DNA from 4 places in the Pantoea sp. RCC30.1 genome. Region 4 is predicted to be linked to each of the others. Evidence: predicted binding sites of a transcription regulator. Region 4 holds the regulator's gene; each other region holds the start of a gene.
What was found. Region 4 encodes CRP, which controls carbon source genes, mostly activating them, when cyclic AMP is high. Its sites were predicted from a motif close to ATGTGANNNNNNTCACAT; they were not measured.

Region 1: AC2LB6_RS21060 (nucleoside-specific channel-forming protein Tsx) is a predicted target of CRP. The motif match lies at 1,488-1,505, and genes of this name have one in related genera.
Region 2: azuC (stress response protein AzuC) is a predicted target of CRP. The motif match lies at 2,745-2,762, and genes of this name have one in related genera.
Region 3: yrbN (protein YrbN) is a predicted target of CRP. The motif match lies at 2,093-2,110, and genes of this name have one in related genera.

The regions. Positions count from the first base shown of each region.
Region 1 is NZ_JBXUHX010000034.1:34,377-39,059, reverse strand. Features, by position in the region: partial or broken gene AC2LB6_RS21070 (DNA-binding response regulator) at 1-67, shown strand, start outside; gene AC2LB6_RS21065 (sensor histidine kinase) at 64-1,419, shown strand; gene AC2LB6_RS21060 (nucleoside-specific channel-forming protein Tsx) at 1,699-2,565, shown strand; gene yjdN (VOC family metalloprotein YjdN) at 2,684-3,121, opposite strand; gene AC2LB6_RS21050 (LysR family transcriptional regulator) at 3,195-4,091, opposite strand; gene AC2LB6_RS21045 (M20 family metallo-hydrolase) at 4,206-4,683, shown strand, end outside.
Region 2 is NZ_JBXUHX010000004.1:520-5,202, forward strand. Features, by position in the region: gene AC2LB6_RS05195 (carboxymuconolactone decarboxylase family protein) at 1-100, opposite strand, end outside; gene pdxR (MocR-like pyridoxine biosynthesis transcription factor PdxR) at 158-1,594, shown strand; gene AC2LB6_RS05205 (DUF1158 domain-containing protein) at 1,584-1,826, opposite strand; gene mntP (manganese efflux pump MntP) at 2,143-2,718, shown strand; gene azuC (stress response protein AzuC) at 2,836-2,913, shown strand; gene AC2LB6_RS05220 (LysR family transcriptional regulator) at 3,160-4,062, opposite strand; gene AC2LB6_RS05225 (DUF2798 domain-containing protein) at 4,191-4,454, shown strand.
Region 3 is NZ_JBXUHX010000019.1:63,446-68,128, forward strand. Features, by position in the region: gene pnp (polyribonucleotide nucleotidyltransferase) at 1-997, shown strand, start outside; gene nlpI (lipoprotein NlpI) at 1,127-2,011, shown strand; gene yrbN (protein YrbN) at 2,117-2,173, shown strand; gene AC2LB6_RS16775 (DEAD/DEAH family ATP-dependent RNA helicase) at 2,190-4,139, shown strand; gene AC2LB6_RS16780 (SDR family NAD(P)-dependent oxidoreductase) at 4,195-4,683, opposite strand, start outside.
Region 4 is NZ_JBXUHX010000004.1:199,395-204,077, forward strand. Features, by position in the region: gene argD (bifunctional acetylornithine/succinyldiaminopimelate transaminase) at 1-546, shown strand, start outside; gene AC2LB6_RS06110 (YccS/YhfK family putative transporter) at 548-2,623, opposite strand; gene crp (cAMP-activated global transcriptional regulator CRP) at 2,681-3,313, opposite strand; gene AC2LB6_RS06120 (OsmC family protein) at 3,617-4,021, shown strand; gene AC2LB6_RS06125 (phosphoribulokinase) at 4,287-4,683, opposite strand, start outside.

The sequences.
Region 1 (4,683 bases), on a different contig from region 4:
ACGCAAGCTGGATAACGACGTGATCCGCAACGTGCGCGGGCTGGGCTGGCGGGTACCGGCAATATGAAAACTTTCCGCTTTATGCGCTCACTGCGCAACAAATTACTCTCTACGCTGCTGCTTATTCACCTGCTGATGATCGGCGGCGTCACCTGGTATTTCTTCAGCTGCTACGGCGATATGGTCGGCACCATGAAGGACGATCAGCTGGCAAAAATCGCTGATGCCTGGTCCACCAATAAACAAATGCCCGCCCTGATGCCGATGCTTATTGCGCCTGACAAAGCGAAGAGCGCCTTTGTGGTGCAGCTGTGGGACGATCAGGGCCAGTTGCGAGCCAGCTCATGGCCGGAGTTACAGGCCCCGCTGCAAAACCAGCGCGGCTATCGCGATGTCCATATCGGTCAGTGCGACGACTGCGAATGGCGCATCTATACCCGGCCCGGCATGCCTGGCAGCGAGATCAAAACCATCCAGGTGATGCACAACCTCAGCTATATGAAGGCATTGATGGTCAAGCGGGCGCTGTCAGCGATCATTCCGTTGATCCTGATGATGCCGCTGTCGCTACTGGTGATCTGGCTGGTGGTGCGCAAGATCACCCGGGATCTGCAGGTCGCTTCGCGTCAGATTGCCGCGCAGGAGACGCATCATCCGCACAATGTCTCACCCGAAGGCTTGCCGGATGAGATCCTGCCGCTGGTGGCCGCCTACAACTCGCTGTTGAGTAAGTTGCGTGAGGCCTGGTCGTCACAGCGTCAGTTCCTGGAAGATGCGGCGCATGAGCTGCGCACCCCGGTAACGGCGGTGACGTTGCAGCTGGAAAACCTGCGTCAGCATATCCAGCCGGGCGAAGCGAGCCGGCAGTTCAGCCAGCTGGAAGCGGGCGTCACACGCACCCGGCATCTGGTCACGCAGTTACTCAATGTCTCGCGCCAGGATGACCAGAGCGTGGTGGCCAGCATTGAGCATATCGAACTGGAAGATCTGCTGAAAGAGAGCATTGAGCAGCTGATGGTAGTGGCGGATAAACGCGGCATCGATATCGGCTTCAACGGCTCCACGCAGTACCGTCTGCAGGCCAGCCGTTCCGAGCTGCGCAGCCTGTTCGATAACCTGATTGGTAACGCCATGTTGCACACGCCGGAAGGCAGCCTGGTCGATGTACTGCTGCATCGGGTCGCGGGAAAAACGGTGGTCGATATTGTTGATAACGGGCCGGGTATGCCGGAGTCCTTTATCGAGCGCGCGTTTGATCGTTTTACCCGTTCGCCTGACGTTAAAGCCCAGGGCAGCGGGTTGGGATTATCTATTGTGCGCAACGTCGCACAGAAGCATCAGATTCACGTCGCCCTTTCCAATTGCCTGACGCCACAGGGTGCCATTTGTGGTTTGCAGGTTCGCGTCACCCTTCCCTGATCCCGCCTGTTTGATCACGAACCAGACAACGTAAACGGTTGCCTGGTTCCGTTCGATCCACGCCGATATTGTGAAGTGCATCACATTTTAGCTGAATTGTAATGCAACACTTTTTGACAAACGTGAGCAAAATCTATTTTCTATCGATCTGTTACAGGCACGCTACGCGGGCTAAAGAACTGGCTGTTATTTGCTGTGAAACCCTCATTCCCATCAAGGGACCGATTTCTCTCTGACTGCGTCTGCTGTGCGGCGGTCAAAAGCATGTGGCTGATAATAATGAAATATAAAACGTTGATAGCAGGTGCCGTGCTGGCATGTTCATTGAGTGGTGCTGCGCAGGCCGCTGAAAGCGATCCGCAGTATGTCTCCGACTGGTGGCATCAGAGCGTTAACGTGGTAGGCAGCTACCACACGCGTTTCGGACCCCAGTTTAACAACGACGTTTATCTGGAATATGAAGCGTTTGCCAAGAAGGACTGGTTCGATTTTTATGGCTACCTTGACCTGACCAACTTCTTCGGCGCAGGCAACAGCAACGCCAACGGCATTTTTGATCACGGTTCACCGATGTTCATGGAGATTGAGCCGCGCTTCTCTATCGACAAACTGACCGGCACCAGCCTGGCCTTTGGCCCGTTCAAAGAGTGGTATTTCGCTAACAACTACATCTACGACATGGGCCGCAACAGTGACAGTCGCCAGAATACCTGGTATATGGGTCTGGGCACCGATATCGATACGCACAGCGATGTCGGCCTGTCGCTGAACGTCTACGCCAAATATCAGTGGGAAAACTACGGTGCGGCGAACGAAAACAGCTGGGACGGCTATCGCTTCAAGGTGAAATACTTCGTGCCAATTACCACGCTGTGGGGTGGTAATCTGGGCTATGTGGGCTTCACTAACTTTGACTGGGGTTCTGATCTCCGCGATAAAGGCGGCTCATCACGCACCAGCAACTCCATCGCCTCCAGCCACATTCTGTCACTGGGTTACGATCACTGGCACTTCTCTGCGGTAGCGCGTTATTTCCACAACGGCGGACAATGGGCAGATGGTCAGGAACAGAACTTCGGCAACGGTCCATTCGAAGTAAAATCGACGGGCTGGGGTTACTACCTGGTGGCGGGTTATAACTTCTGATGATAGCGGGCGCTTTAATTACCGCCCGTTTAGCAGGAAAGCTGGCCCAGGACGTAATACACCAAAGCCAGCTTTTCAGATGCAGGCTTATCAAATAAACACTGCATCTGCCCCGCTTTTAGTTCTGCGGCTTTTCAACATTGATGCGCCACGGAATGTTGAACTTATCAATGAACATCGCGAATCCGTTCGACCAGAACGTCTCCTGCCATTCCGTTGTCACCTTGCCGCCTGCCGACAGTTTCTCAAACCAGGCCTTGCCTTTTTCAACATCAGTAGTTGAAAGGCTGACCGCGTAACCGGCATGTTCTGACGCTGGCGGCTGATCGGTATTGCCATCGCTGAGCATCAGCTCACCATCACCAATGCGCAGCTGGGCATGCATGATCTTTTCTGGCGGCTGCGGCGCTGCAGACTGATCGCCGACCTGCTCACCCTGATCCGGCATGTCACCGAATTTCATTTTAGAGAGTAACTCTCCACCGGTTGCCTGCAGGTAAAAGTCGATAGCCTCTTCACAACGGCCATAGAGAAACAGATAAGGACTAACTTGCATCGTAACCTCTATTTGTCGGTTGGATTTTTTTCAGTACCTTAACAGTGTAGACGATCGACTTTACTCGTTGATTTTACTGGCAATACCGTCGAAAGAGTTGTGCCATATAACTGCTCATTGGAGTCAGCGTGGTGTCTTTGCGCTGAATCAGATAGAAGATCGCTTTCGGCAGGGGATCGTCGAGCGCCAGCGCCACCAGTGACCGACCCAGAATCGGATCGTCAATCACGTCGACCGACAGAATGCTGATGAAATCGCTTTGCGCCACCAGGCTGGTGCAGGCCATAAACGTTTCACAGGTCACCACGATTTTGGGAGCCATGCCACGCTCGCCAAACAGATCATGCAGCAAACGGTAGTAACTGCCTTTGGGCGTTGGCATCGTCCAGTCCGCCTGCTGTAACGCCGCCAGAGAACGCGCTTTTTCCAGCGGATGGCCTTTGCGCACCACCACTTTGTACTCGCGCTCCATCATCCGCTCATACATCAGCTCCTGATCGAGATGGCTCTGATCATAGGTATTGATGGTGAAATCGAGCGCGCCCTGGCGCAGCTCATGTACCATCGATACCAGCTGGCCTTCGACGATGCGCACTTTTACCAGCGGGTATTCGCGATGAAACTGGTTAATCACCTGCGGCATGATGGTACGTGCCACGCTGCCACCCACTCCGATATTCACCTGACCGCCACCCAGTCCCAGCCGCTGCTGGATATCTTCCTCGGCAACCCGCAACTCCGCCAGCACCAGGCTGGCATGACGAAAAAAGTTATCACCGATATCCGTCAGTACCACGCCCTGCTGACGGCGGATAAACAGCTTTGCCCCCAGCTCGCGCTCCAGTTCCTGAATCGCTTTGGTTAACGCCGGTTGCGACAATCCGGAAAGACGGCTTGCCGCCCGGATACTGCCCTGTCGCGCAACGTCTGTGAAGGCGCGCAGTTGATGAAGTTTGAGATTGGCAGACATAGTTTTTCGATAACCGTTGTTTATCAGTCACAAGATATTCGCATCTTATGCAGCCCAGCACCATTGTGTAGATTCGAAGCAGTGCATAAAAAATCAACAACGAGGAGAGAGCCGATGAAACCCCTTTCAGACCACGTCAGCGCCCTGCTGCCACAACTGCAACAGTGGCGTCGCGACTTCCATCACTATGCCGAATCGGGCTGGCTGGAGTTCCGCACCGCGACGTTAGTCGCAGAAGAACTGCATAAGCTCGGTTATCAACTGAAGCTGGGCCGTGAGGTGATCGATGCCGATGCGCGGATGGGTTTACCCGACGAAACCGTGCTGAAGCAGCAGGAGGCGCGTGCGCTGCAACAGGGCGCGCTGCCGCAGTGGATCAGCCACTTCTCCGGCGGATTCTGTGGCATCGTAGCAACGCTTGAGACCGGCCGTCCTGGCCCGGTGATGGGCTTCCGCGTCGATATGGATGCACTGGATCTCAATGAAAGCCAGGCAGGCGATCATCTGCCACAGCGTGAAGGGTTCGCCTCCTGCAACGCCGGCATGATGCACGCCTGCGGGCATGACGGTCATACCACTATTGGTCTGGGCC
Region 2 (4,683 bases), 200 kb from region 4:
AAGTGAGCGGCAGATCGGTTTGTGCCAGATAACTGTATACGCCGCCCAGCGCTTTCATGCCTGCCGGTGCTGCACTGTGAAAATCGATACGTTCACTCATCTTAATGCCTCCTGGGATTGATGAGGCGATTTTCGGCCTTTCAATGGAGCAGATAAAGTGCCAAAAAATGAGAGTTTGACTGGTCCATCGCCGCTTTCTACGTTGACACTGCAGCGCGGCACATCACGCGGCCTCAGCGAGCAATTGCGCCAGCTGATTGAACAGGCGATTGGTGAAGGGCGTTTACGGCCCGGCGCGCGTCTGCCCTCCTGCCGTGATCTGGCAGTGCAGCTCGGCGTAGCGCGCGGCACCGTTCGTGCCAGCTATGACATGCTGGTTGATGGTCAGTTTCTGCAGGCCAGAGGCGCGGCGGGCACTTTTGTCAGCGCATTACCGCCGTTAAAACCGACCGGCGCCAATACTGAACGTCTGCTGCTGGAGGGCATAGAAGAATATGACGCGGCACCGCTGACCTTTCAAATGGGCATTCCGGCCAGCGATGCGTTTCCGGCAAAAGTCTGGCTGCGCATCCTGCAGCGTCAGGCGCGCATTCAGGTCAGCAGACCGGCCAGCTATCCCGATCCGCGCGGTAGCGTAGCGCTGCGTCAGGCGCTGGTGGCCTACCTCGCGGTGGCGCGCGGCCTGCGCTGTCAGGCGGACCAAATCATTATTACCAGCGGCTATGCGGGCGCAATGGGTCTGATTGGGCTGGCGATGGACTTTCAGGGCAAAAAGGCCTGGCTGGAAGATCCCGGATTCTGGGTGGCACGTCGCGCGGTTGAAGCGCTGCGTGTCACGCCGGTTGCCGTGCCGGTTGATACCGAAGGGTTGCAGGTGCAGGCCGGGATTGCCCGTGCACCGGAGGCCGCTTTCGCGCTGGTCACGCCGGGACAGCAGGCACCGCTTGGCATGACGATGAGCCTCGCGCGCCGCCATGAATTGCTGAACTGGGCCAGCCGGGAGCAGCGCTGGATAATCGAAGATGACTATCTCGGCGAGCTTCAGCCCGGTAACCGCGCGGCTCCGGCACTCGCGGCGCTCGACAGCGAGGGGCGGGTGTTGCACATCGGCACCTTCAGCAAGACGCTGACGCCGCAACTGCGGCTCGGTTTCATGGTGGTGCCGCCCGCGCTGACGGCCCGGTTCGGCGAGGTCTGCGCGTTGCTTTCGCCTGCGTCCTCAGGATTGCTGCACAACGCGGTGGCGGAGTTTCTGCGGGACGGACACTTTATGCGGCATCTGCGGCGCATGAAGCGCGTCTATCATGAGCGACTGGAACAGATGATCGCGGCGCTCCAGCCTCACTTTCCCGACCTGCAACGCGCCGGGCTGGCGGTGATTGTCCGCTTACCCGCCGGTAGTGCGGATGAGGCCATTGCGCAGCAGGCGGTAGAGTGGGGCATGGCCCCCTCGCCGCTGTCGATCTGGTATCAGCAGGCCGATCAGCGCGGTGCGGGTCTGGTGCTGGGCGCGGCACATCTGCCGCGTGAAGGTTACGCGTGCAGCGCCGAACGGCTAAAAGCGCTGGTCGATGCGCAGGTGGTCAGCCTCTGAACCAGCGACGCCAGACAAAGCGGATAACAAAAAACTCCAGTGTGCCCAGCAGCAAAAACCAGACGCAAAACACCACCGTGTAGAGCTGATTCAGATCCTGTAAATGGAACATCTGCAAAAGATGCTGCGCCACCGTCACGCTAAAGGCGGGCGCGGGCAGAAGCAGCGCCGAGAGAAAACCCAGCAGCAAAATGCCGCCAGGCACAATCAACGTCTCAAAAGGGTTATTCATAACCGGTATCCCATATTTATCAGCCCGGCATTTTCCGGTAATCAGCGACACGGTTCAATGGTGGCGTGCGGCAATGCAGGCATCCGATGCGTTGAAGGGCCAGGGAAAAGGTCAGAAAATGCTTTAGCACCATCGACTTAGCGCGATTCATAGCGAATGATAAGAGTTATAGCCTTTGCTATACTTAAATCCCTGATTTTACTGTCTTTTTATATCAGCCTTTGCGTGATAGACTGCGCCCACTTTTTCATAACTGAACACTTTGTGTGGTGGATTCAGCGTGAATTGCCGCTTTTTCGCCCCAGGTGAATAAATCATGACCTTTATTGCCACTTTAATTCTTGCGCTGGGTATGTCGATGGACGCCTTTGCCGCTGCGCTGGGCAAAGGTGCCACATTGCATCGTCCTGGTTTTAAAGAAGCGCTGCGTACCGGTCTGATCTTCGGCTCTATTGAAGCGCTGACCCCGCTGATTGGCTGGGCACTTGGCCTGGCAGCCAGTCGTTACATCATGGCGTGGGATCACTGGGTTGCCTTCACCCTGCTGGCATTTCTGGGTGGCCGTATGATGATGGAAGGTTTCCGTCAGACTGCCGTTGCAGAACCCTGTGAAGCTCCGCAAAGTCATGGCTTTATGGTCCTGGCGACCACTGCCGTCGCGACCAGCCTGGATGCGCTGGCGGTCGGTGTCGGTCTGGCTTTCCTGCAGGTGAACATCATCACCACCGCGCTGACCATTGGTGCCGCCACCACGGTGATGGCGACGACCGGCGTATTAGTTGGACGCTTTATCGGTCCGGTACTGGGCAAATGGGCGGAAGTGCTGGGTGGCGTGGTTTTAATCGCCGTCGGCTCCACCATTCTATTGCAGCATCTTGGCTACACCGCCTAGGGCCTTTGCACATAAAAGCGTCATTTTTGTGATCTGGTTCAAATTTATTTGCTGTTAAAACGCTCAGGGGCTATACTTTTTCGGTATATCTTCAACTAAATTTGAATCAGGTATTCTATGAAACGCATTATTAAACACGTGTTCCGCGCTTACGTTGAGACGTTCAAACACGTACCGCCGGGTGCCATGTACTAAGTACCCCGCAAGAAACCCTCGATAATCGCGGTCAGGGATCGACCTGTGATTATCACCTTTTCTGCCTCTGCTGTTTTAAAGCCGTGTTTTTGCACTTCTGGTCTATCTGGCTAGCTATTAACTCCCTTCTTCTTTTGATTTCCCCGCTTTATGGCGATGAAACTGCTTCTCTATCTGGCGGTGACGCACCTGCTGAGATTCCCATCAAAATGCGGACAATTTTTGCCTGCCAAAAGCACTCCTGTCTTAAATCGCATCTGCTAAAAATTCAATAAATGTCCGTACTTTCGAATTCAGTGCCGAACGTTCGGTGACACAGGCATAGATATTCATCGGCAGGGACTCAATGTTGCTCTCGCCACTGTGATCTGACCAGGACAAAGGCCTTAGCAGACCGCTGTCTATCAGTGGCTGAGCAACAAAGCTTGCCAGGCGGGCAATGCCGCCGCTGTTTACAGCTATCTTTGCAATAATATCAATATCATCGCTGATAAAACTGGGATTGAGTTTTGCATTAACAGGCTGTCCGTTGACCATAAACGTCCATGGCAGAAACCGTCTGTCGGTGGGATAGCGGAAAACCAGGCAGGCGTGCTGGCTAAGTTCTCCAGGCGTCTGAGGAGTGCCAGCTCGATCAAGGTAAGCGGGAGCCGCACAGAATATAAAAGGTAGCGATGCGATTTTTCTGGCGATCAGTTGATCATTCAGCTGTGCTTCGATGCGGATACTGACATCGACGCCTTCCAGGCGATGATCAACGTTGCGATCAGTACTGATCAGTTCAATATCTATATCGGGGAAAGATGCTTTGAAAGCGGGCATAAGGGGAGCCAGAACATACCGACCAAACGCGGCTGTCGTAGCGATACAGAGTGGCCCCTGCGGTTTGGCTTCATTCGCAGCAGCCTGCGAGGCGAGTTCGATATCATGTGGGATGTGACGGACTTTCTCGAAATAGCGTTTACCATTTTCCGTTAAGATCATGCTGCGGGTGGTGCGCGATAGCAGTCGCACGCCCAGATGCGCTTCAAGACGTGAAAGACTCTGGCTTACTGCTGCCGGACTCATACCTTTAGCGCGTGCCGCCGCTGCAATACTGCCGTTTTCCACCACGCGGATAAAAGTGCTAATCAGCCCTAAAACGTCCATCGTATCCCCAACCGTTTATTCGTCACTTTTACTTAATAATGATTAAAGCATAACCGCTCTACACCCCCCCTCATAAGCTTGTTAAATTAGCCGCAGTTTTATCTACTTTTGTTAAACAGGATAATCAGATGACTGATGCTACAACAAAAAAAATCTTACGAACTCGCCTGCCGGTGCGCTCGGCACCTTACATATTTGCGCTTTATATGGCGATCATCATGGCGTTCCTGATGAGTCTTGTCATCACGTTAGCCGAATTCGGAATGGGGCCTCATTACATGACAAATGTGATGAATGCTTACCGGGTCGCTATGCCAGCGGCTTTCTTTTGCATACTGGTTGTCCGCCCCGTTGTTATCCGGCTTGTAGGATTGACCGTTCACGGTCACTGAGACATGCAGCAGGTAAGCTCACAGATGAGGAGGGCGAAGAAATCCCTTCGCTGGCCGTGCGGAAATTTTTACGCGATGTGACATGACTGGCTCTGTTTATTTTTAAGCATCAACGTTCAATCGGCACCGTCATTATAACGGGGTTGACCTGCACCTTTTCGCACACAGCGGAGCGGAAGCGCTTCCTGACTCATCAACATATAATGGCCATTCAGCCATCTGAGCGTTT
Region 3 (4,683 bases), on a different contig from region 4:
CAACTTCCCTCCATACTCTGTCGGCGAAACCGGCATGGTAGGCTCGCCGAAGCGTCGTGAGATTGGTCACGGTCGTCTGGCGAAGCGCGGCGTGTTAGCGGTAATGCCAAAAGCGGAAGATTTCCCTTACACCATCCGTGTTGTATCTGAAATCACCGAATCTAACGGCTCTTCTTCAATGGCCTCTGTCTGTGGTGCCTCACTGGCGCTGATGGATGCAGGTGTGCCAATCAAAGCCGCTGTTGCCGGTATCGCGATGGGCTTAGTTAAAGAAGATGAGAAGTTTGTCGTTCTGTCTGACATCCTGGGCGATGAAGATCACCTGGGCGACATGGACTTCAAAGTAGCCGGTAGCCGTGAAGGTATCACCGCGCTGCAGATGGACATCAAAATCGAAGGCATCACGCGTGAAATCATGCAGGAAGCACTGAACCAGGCCAAGGGTGCGCGTCTGCACATTCTGGGCGTCATGGAACAGGCTATCAGCACACCGCGTACTGAGATTTCTGAATTCGCTCCACGCATCTACACCATCAAAATCAGCTCGGACAAGATTAAAGATGTGATCGGTAAAGGTGGCTCAGTGATTCGTGCACTGACCGAAGAGACCGGTACAACCATTGAAATCGAAGATGACGGTACCGTGAAAATCGCAGCGACCGATGGTCTGAAAGCGAAAGAAGCGATTCGTCGTATCGAAGAGATTACCGCAGAGATCGAAGTGGGCCGCGTTTACAGTGGTAAAGTGACCCGTATCGTCGACTTCGGTGCCTTCGTCGCTATCGGCGGTGGTAAAGAAGGTCTGGTTCACATTTCACAAATCGCGGATAAGCGCGTTGAGAAAGTAACTGACTATCTGCAGATGGGTCAGGAAGTGCCGGTTAAGGTGATGGAAGTTGATCGCCAGGGCCGCGTACGTCTGAGCATCAAAGAAGCGACAGAATCTAAGCCGCAGACTGAAGAAGCTGCAGCGGTGCTTACGCCTGAAGCTGAGTAAGACGTTGCTGATTTGCCCCTCTTTGCCTGGCAGAGAGGGGCGTTTGTATCATCGCGAGGGCGGGAATCCTTGTGCACAGCAGGCGGATGACAGGATGGTTATCCCAATGTTTGTATTCGGGAGTGGGAAATGAAGCCTTTTCTGCGCTGGTGTTTTGTTGCGACAGCTTTGACGCTGGCAGGATGCAGCAACTCCAATTGGCGTAAGAACGAAGTTCTTGCAGTGCCTTTACAGCCCACACTGCAGCAGGAAGTGATACTGGCGCGCATGGAACAAATTCTTGCCAGTCGCGCTCTCACCGATGATGAACGCGCACAGCTGTTATATGAGCGCGGAGTGTTGTATGATAGTTTAGGTCTGCGGGCATTAGCGCGGAACGATTTTTCGCAAGCGCTGTCTATAAGACCAGATATGCCCGAAGTGTTTAACTACTTAGGCATATATTTAACGCAGGCGGGCAACTTTGATGCCGCCTATGAAGCGTTTGATTCTGTACTTGAGCTTGATCCAACTTACAACTATGCGCATTTAAACCGTGGTATCGCCCTCTATTACGGCGGTCGATACAAGTTAGCGCAAGATGATCTGCTGGCGTTTTATCAAGACGATCCTAACGATCCTTTCCGCAGTCTGTGGCTCTATCTCGTTGAACGTGAGATGGATGTCGACAAGGCAAAAGTCGCGCTTCAACAGCGTCACGACAAAGCGGTCAGAGACCAATGGGGATGGAATATTGTCGAGTTCTACCTTGGAGATATCAACGAGAAAACGTTGATGGAAAGTCTCAAGGCGGACGCAACGGATAACACCTCGCTCGCTGAACATCTCAGTGAAACCAACTTCTATTTAGGTAAGTACTACCTAAGTCTGGGGGAGAAGGACGACGCGAAAGCGTTGTTCAAACTGGCGGTGGCCAACAACGTCAATAACTTTGTTGAACACCGATACGCATTGTTGGAACTGGCGCAACTCGGCCAGGCACAAGACGATTTATCAGAATCTGACCAGCAATAGCTGACGAACTTAATTTGCCTGTAAAACCTGTTAAGTCATCATCTTAAAGGATGAAGGCTTTTCTGTTCGTCAAAACTTCTAATTTGAGCCGGTTCACACTTTTTGATGAAAATGACTGAAAGTTTTCACGACGAGTTATGTAGACTGGCCGCCGCAATCTAAGAGGCACGTGTACTACATGACTGATATTCAAACCACTTTTGCTGACCTTGGCCTGAACGCCGACATCCTTGAATCACTGAATGGCATGGGCTATGTAAAGCCATCCCCAATCCAGGCTGAGTGTATTCCTCACCTGCTGGCGGGCCGTGACGTGTTAGGCATGGCGCAGACCGGGAGTGGTAAAACTGCGGCTTTCTCTCTGCCGCTGTTACACAACATTGACCCTACTGTTAAAGCGCCACAAATCCTGGTGCTGGCACCTACCCGCGAACTGGCGGTACAGGTTGCTGAAGCAGTTACCGAATTCGCTAAACACATGCGTGGCCTGAACGTGGTTGCCCTTTACGGCGGCCAGCGTTATGACGTGCAGCTGCGCGCACTGCGTCAGGGACCACAGGTTGTTGTAGGTACCCCTGGTCGTTTGCTTGACCACCTGAAACGCGGCACGTTAGACCTTTCTAACCTGCGTGGTCTGGTGCTGGATGAAGCAGACGAAATGCTGCGTATGGGCTTCATCGAAGACGTTGAAACCATCATGGCGCAGATTCCAGCCGATCATCAGACTGCGCTGTTCTCTGCTACCATGCCGGAAGCGATTCGTCGTATCACCAAACGCTTCATGAAAGATCCACAGGAAGTGCGTATTCAGTCAAGTCTGACCACGCGCCCTGACATCAGCCAGAGCTACTGGACTGCTTACGGTCGTAAAACAGACGCACTGGTTCGCTTCCTTGAAGCTGAAGACTTTGATGCTGCCATCATCTTCGTGCGTACCAAAAGCGCAACCATGGAAGTGGCAGAAGCGCTGGAGCGCAGTGGCTATAACAGCGCCGCGCTGAATGGTGACATGAACCAGGCACTGCGTGAGCAGACGCTGGAACGCCTGAAAGATGGTCGTCTCGACATCCTGATTGCAACCGACGTTGCGGCCCGTGGCCTGGACGTTGAGCGTATCAGTCTGGTTGTTAACTACGACATCCCGATGGATTCAGAATCTTACGTTCACCGTATCGGCCGTACCGGTCGTGCAGGTCGTGCTGGCCGTGCGCTGCTGTTCGTTGAGAACCGCGAGCGTCGTCTGCTACGCAACATCGAACGTACGATGAAGCTGACCATTCCTGAAGTAGAACTGCCAAACGCAGAACTGCTGGGTGAGCGTCGTCTGGCTAAGTTTGCTGCTAAAGTTCAGCAGCAGCTGGAAAGCAGCGATCTGGATCAGTACCGTGCTCTGCTGGCTAAAATGCAGCCAGAAGAAGAACTGGATCTGGAATCACTGGCAGCCGCACTGCTGAAGATGGCACAGGGCGAACGTCCTCTGATTCTGCCACCAGAAGCACCACGTCCTGCACGTCGCGAATACCGCGATCGTGACGAGCGTGATGGCCGTCGTGACAGCCGTGAAGCGCGTGGCGATTCTCGTGCTCCGCGTGAAAACCGCGAAAACCGTGAAAGCCGTGATGGCGATCGTCCACGTCGCGAACGTCGTGACGTTGGCGAAATGCAGCTGTACCGCATCGAAGTAGGCCGCGATGATGGTGTTGAAGTTCGTCACATCGTTGGTGCTATCGCTAACGAAGGCGACATCAGCAGCCGTTACATCGGTAACATCAAGCTGTTCGGTACGCATTCAACCATCGAGCTGCCGAAAGGCATGCCAGGCGATGTGCTGCAGCACTTCACCCGTACGCGTATTCTGAACAAACCGATGAATATGCAGCTGCTGGGTGATGCACAGCCAAACGAAGGCCGTGGTGATCGTCGTCCAGCGGGTGCAGGCGGTGAGCGTCGCAGTGGTCCAGGTGCTGGTGCTCCAGGTGCAGCCAACCGTGAAGGTGGTCGTCGCTTCTCTTCTGAACGCCGTGAAGGTGGTCGTGAAGGCGGTGGACGTACTTTCAACCGTGAAGGTAGCCGTGGTCCACGTCGTGAAGAAGGCGCAGCCGCCTCTCCACGTCGTCGTGATGCATAACGACTTAGCGTCGTAACAAAAAGGGAAGCCACTGGCTTCCCTTTTTTTATGCCTGTCAGGCACCACCGCTGATCATGACGCGCTCGCCGCTGACATAGGCAGACTCCTCAGAGGCCAGAAACAGCGCGACCTGCGCCACATCCTCCGGCAGACCAAAACGCCCCAGCGGCGTAGCCGCCAGCAGCTGCGCTTTGAGCTGCGGACTCATCCTCTTCGCAGCCAGTAATCCCTCGGTCAGGATCATCCCAGGTGCCAGCGCGTTAACCCGAATATTCCTGGCACCCAGTTCGCGCGCCAGTCCCTGAGTCAGGGTATCCACCGCGCCTTTGGTTGCCGCCCAGAGTACGGAACCCGGCGTGCTGTTTTTACTGTTCAGGGCGCTAAGGTTAATAATGCTGCCGCCATGCGAAGGGAAGTGACGAATCGCCTGCTGACAGACCATCAGCGTGCCGAGCAGGTTAACGTCAATCTGCTGCTGCATCTCCTCCTGCGTCAGCGCCTCAAACTCGCCGTGATGAAAGCTGCCTGCATTGTTCACCACAAT
Region 4 (4,683 bases):
GATGAAGTGCAGAGCGGCATGGGACGCAGCGGCAAGCTGTTCGCCTATGAGCATTATGGCATTCAACCCGATATTCTGACCTCAGCCAAAGCGCTGGGCGGCGGTTTCCCGGTCAGCGCCATGCTGACCACCAACGAGATCGCCTCGATCATGGCGCCGGGCGTGCACGGCACGACCTATGGCGGCAATCCGCTGGCCTGCGCCATCGCCGAAACGGCACTGGATATTATCAATACGCCGGACGTGCTGGCGGGTGTCGGGATGCGTCGTCAGCATTTTGTTACGGCGCTGAAGGCCATTGATGCGAAGTATGATCTGTTCAGCGACATTCGCGGCAAGGGGCTACTGATTGGTGCAGCGCTGAAACCTCAGCATGCCGGCAGGTCGCGCGACATTCTGAATGCCGCCGCCGCTGAAGGCGTGATGGTGCTGGTAGCCGGAACCGACGTGATGCGTTTTGCCCCGTCACTGATTATCGAACCGGCCGACATTGAAGAGGGCATGAGCCGCTTCGCCACCGCCGTCGGCAAAGTGCTTAACGGCTAGCTTAGTTTTTACGTAAGCGTCTGATTAGCCAGCGGCCATGTTGTGGTCGCTGGTTCCACGCCAGCGATGAAATGGTGTACATCACGCTCAGATGATCGAGAATGCGTCGTACATGTTGCTCCACCACCGTGATCGGTCCCTCGCTGATATTCTCCAGGTCATCCAGCAAATTCACCTGTGAGCTTTCACCATCATATTCCAGCCGCTGCTGACATCGCTGCAGCGCGATTTCACAGGATTGCAGATAGCGTTCAGCCAATGCGGTCGTCAGCATGGTGTGCTCACGCGCCAGAATCGTTATCGCATTGATATGCTCGACAATAAACTGGCTGTGCGTGACCCAGAGCCGCATATCACTCAGGTAGCGGGAGTTGAACGCGGGTTCCTGCATCGCCTGATTTAGTGAGTTAAACAGCGCATTATGCGCCTGATTAACCTTCACGCGCTGATAAGCCAGTTTCTCCGATGACTGTTCGTCGCCCAGTAACAGCCGCAGCGCATCCTGATAGGTTTCCAGCGCGTCATGGGCATTCTGCCGCAATAAGCCGCTCTGCCACTGCGGCCACAGCCACAGCATCCCGCCAAAGGCAATCAGACAGCCCATCAGCGTATCCATCAGTCGCGGCAGCAGGAACTGCGCGCCGTTCAGCGACAGCAATTGCAGCGAGTAAACCGCCGTGACCGTAAATCCAATCATCGACCAGCCATAGAACTGGCGGGTAAAGCGATAGCTGATAAAGGTTATCGCCAGCATGATCAGCAGCACTACCGACTCCGGCACCGCCATGCGCAGCGTCGCGGCCGCGATGACCAGACCAGCAAAGGTGCCCAGCGCCCTATGCTGGATGCGGACACGGGTGGCGCTGTAGCCGTTCTGGCTGACGAACATAATGGTCATCAGGATCCAGTAGGGTTTGGGGATGTTGAAGAATAGCGCCAGCGCGCTGCCCAGCATCAGCATTACCGCAAAGCGACCGGCAGTGCGCAGTGCCGACGAGCGAAACGAGAGATAACTGCGCAGCGCCGGTAACAGCGGCAGACGACGCTGGCGATCCGCCATCAGATCGCGTTGATACAGCGGTTTCTGGGTGCGCAGGACACGCGCAATGCGGTTGAAGTGGTAAAGGCAGAAGTTACCCACCGGATTGTCGGGATGCTGATGGGCGATCTTCTCCAGCGCACCGAGCTGTTTATCCATCGCAAAGCGATCGGGGAGCTGGTGATAAAGGATGTTATCCGCCAGCACCCGCAGCCGGGCAGAGATGGTTTTGGCGTTCCAGCGGATCACCGCTTCGGCATGGCTCTGTTCGACCAGCTTCTGCACCTCTTCCGGCCGATGCAGGCTGACGGAGATATGCTCCTGCAGATCCAACGCCACCTGAAAGGCGCGCGTCAGCCTCTTATGGCTGTGATCGCGGCTTGCCGACAACATGTGCATCTGCTGATAGCAGGTGTTGATCAGATCGACCACTTTCTGCTGACGAGCCAGCAGCGGCGGCAGCGCCTTTTCCGGATCGGTGAGCTGCGTGAGCAGGGTATATTTGGCGTCGCAGTAGTTAGCCAGCTCACGATAGATCAGGCTGAGGCTCTCGCGCATCGGCTGCTCTTTCCACAGCCAGAACCAGAACCAGTTGAACAGCCCATACCAGAGCGTACCGCCGATATAGAGCAGCGGGGTGACATAGATGGGCATGCGGCCAATCAGGCTGAGGGTGAAGATGGCGGCGATAAGGGTGCCGGGCAGCAGGCGGCCATGCAGCGGGCTGATTTCACCGGTGACGCCCAGCAGCAGAGGCATAGCGAAGAGGATCAGCGGCAGTGGAATCGCATGCAGGGTAAGCCACTGAATCAGAAAGCTGCCGAGGGCAAACAGGCTGCCGCCAACAATCAGGCGTTTGAAGAAGCGTTTGTGTGGGGTATCCAGACCGGCGATGTTGCAGCAGGCGGGCACTAACGAGAACAGCAGACCTTTTTGCAGGTCGCCAGCTAGCCAGCCCAGCGCTACCGGCAGACAGAGCACCAGCGTTTGCCGCAAAGCGTAGTTAACTTCAGGATGGTAAATGATTCGACGCCACATCGGCCCAACACAAACAATAACGGCGTGATGTTGCCATCACGCCGTGGGTGACAGGAATTAGCGGGTGCCGTAAACGACGATGGTTTTGCCGTGTGCGGAGATCAGATTCTGATCTTCCAGCATCTTCAAAATACGGCCCACGGTTTCGCGTGAACAACCAACAATCTGGCCAATTTCCTGACGAGTGATTTTAATTTGCATACCGTCGGGATGCGTCATGGCATCTGGCTGCTTCGCCAGGTTGAGCAGGGTCTGTGCAATGCGTCCGGTTACGTCGAGGAAAGCGAGGTTACCCACTTTTTCAGACGTGACCTGCAGGCGACTCGCCATCTGCGCTGAGAGTCGCATCAGGATGTCGGGGTTAACCTGGATCAGCTGACGGAATTTCTTGTAGGAAATCTCCGCCACTTCGCACGCGCTTTTCGCACGTACCCAGGCGCTGCGCTCCTGGCCTTCTTCGAAGAGGCCAAGCTCACCAATAAAATCGCCCTGATTCAGGTAGGAAAGAATCATCTCTTTGCCTTCTTCATCTTTAATCAGAACCGCGACGGAACCTTTCACGATGTAGTAAAGCGTTTCTGCTTTTTCACCTTGGTGAATCAGCGTACTTTTGGATGGATACTTGTGAATATGGCAATGGGACAGGAACCATTCGAGTGTAGGGTCTGTTTGCGGTTTGCCGAGAACCATTCGCTATTATCCTCTGTTGTAATCGTGCCCAAAATACAGGGGGCAGTTTTCCCTGTCAGGCGGTGAAAGCTTCAAGCGTTTCCATTTCAGGAAATTATTCGGGCCGCATCAGGCGCAGTGCGCATCATTCTTCCCGGCTTCGCCATCGGGTGACGAAAAATATTTTCAGCACTGTTTGTAGCACAGCTTTTGCCGACTGTCTTCTGTTGTCTCGCTTCAGCTAAGAGTGGATTTCTCTGGATTGCTGTTTACCAGGCGAAAGCGTACTCTTGCGAGAAAACTGCGTATTCCGGAGCAAAAATCATGCAGGCAAGAGTGAAATGGGTAGAAGGGCTGACATTCCTCGGAGAATCCTCATCCGGCCACCAGATACTGATGGATGGCAATTCGGGTGATAAAGCGCCCAGCCCAATGGAGATGGTGCTGATGGCGGCTGGCGGATGCAGCGCGATTGATGTGGTATCAATTCTGCAAAAAGGCCGCAACGATGTGGCTGATTGTGAAGTAAAACTGACCTCAGAACGTCGTGAAGAGGCGCCGCGAATCTTTACGCACATCAACCTGCATTTTATCGTGAGTGGTAAAGCGCTCCAGGATAAAGCGGTCTCACGCGCGGTGGATCTTTCTGCTGAAAAATATTGCTCTGTGGCCATTATGCTGGGTAAAGGTGTGACGATTACGCATAGCTATGAAGTGATTGAGCTTTAGTAGCCGCAAGGGTCATTGCCGACCTGCTAACTTCACTTCCAGTATCTGATGCAGGTTGCTTTAAGACTGTGCCTGCGCAGGAAACCGGGTCAGATCGGAAAGTCGTTTAAGCCAATCCCTGGCCGCTCGGCCCGCGCCTTCCCTGGCGCGGGACGCTTTCCTCTTCTGGCCCGGTTCCCTGCGTGTTAAGCTTTTTCGCTGCTGTCAGATTCATCCTGCATTGGCATTGGCATTGGCATTAGTCTGGAAAGGCCCTTTTGACCTCTTACTCTATCCGTTTACCTTCCATCAGCCGCTTCACCAGAGGCCCCATGATCAACTCCATCGCCAGCCCCATTTTGCCGCCCGGCACGACCAGCGTATTGATATGCGAGATAAACGAACCCTGAAGCATCGCCAGAAGGTAGGGGAGGTCGATATCGTCCAGCGCCTGAAAGTGAATCACCACAAAGCTCTCATCCAGTGAAGGAATAGCGCGGGCAGCGAAGGGGTTTGAGGTATCGACGGTCGGGACGCGCTGAAAGTTGAGGTGAGTGCGTGAGAACTGCGGCGTGATGAAGTTGATGTAATCCTCCATCGAGCGCACCACGGAATCCATTACCGCTTCACGTGAATGACCGCGCTCGCCAGTGTCGCGCACCAGCTTCTGAATCCACTCCAGG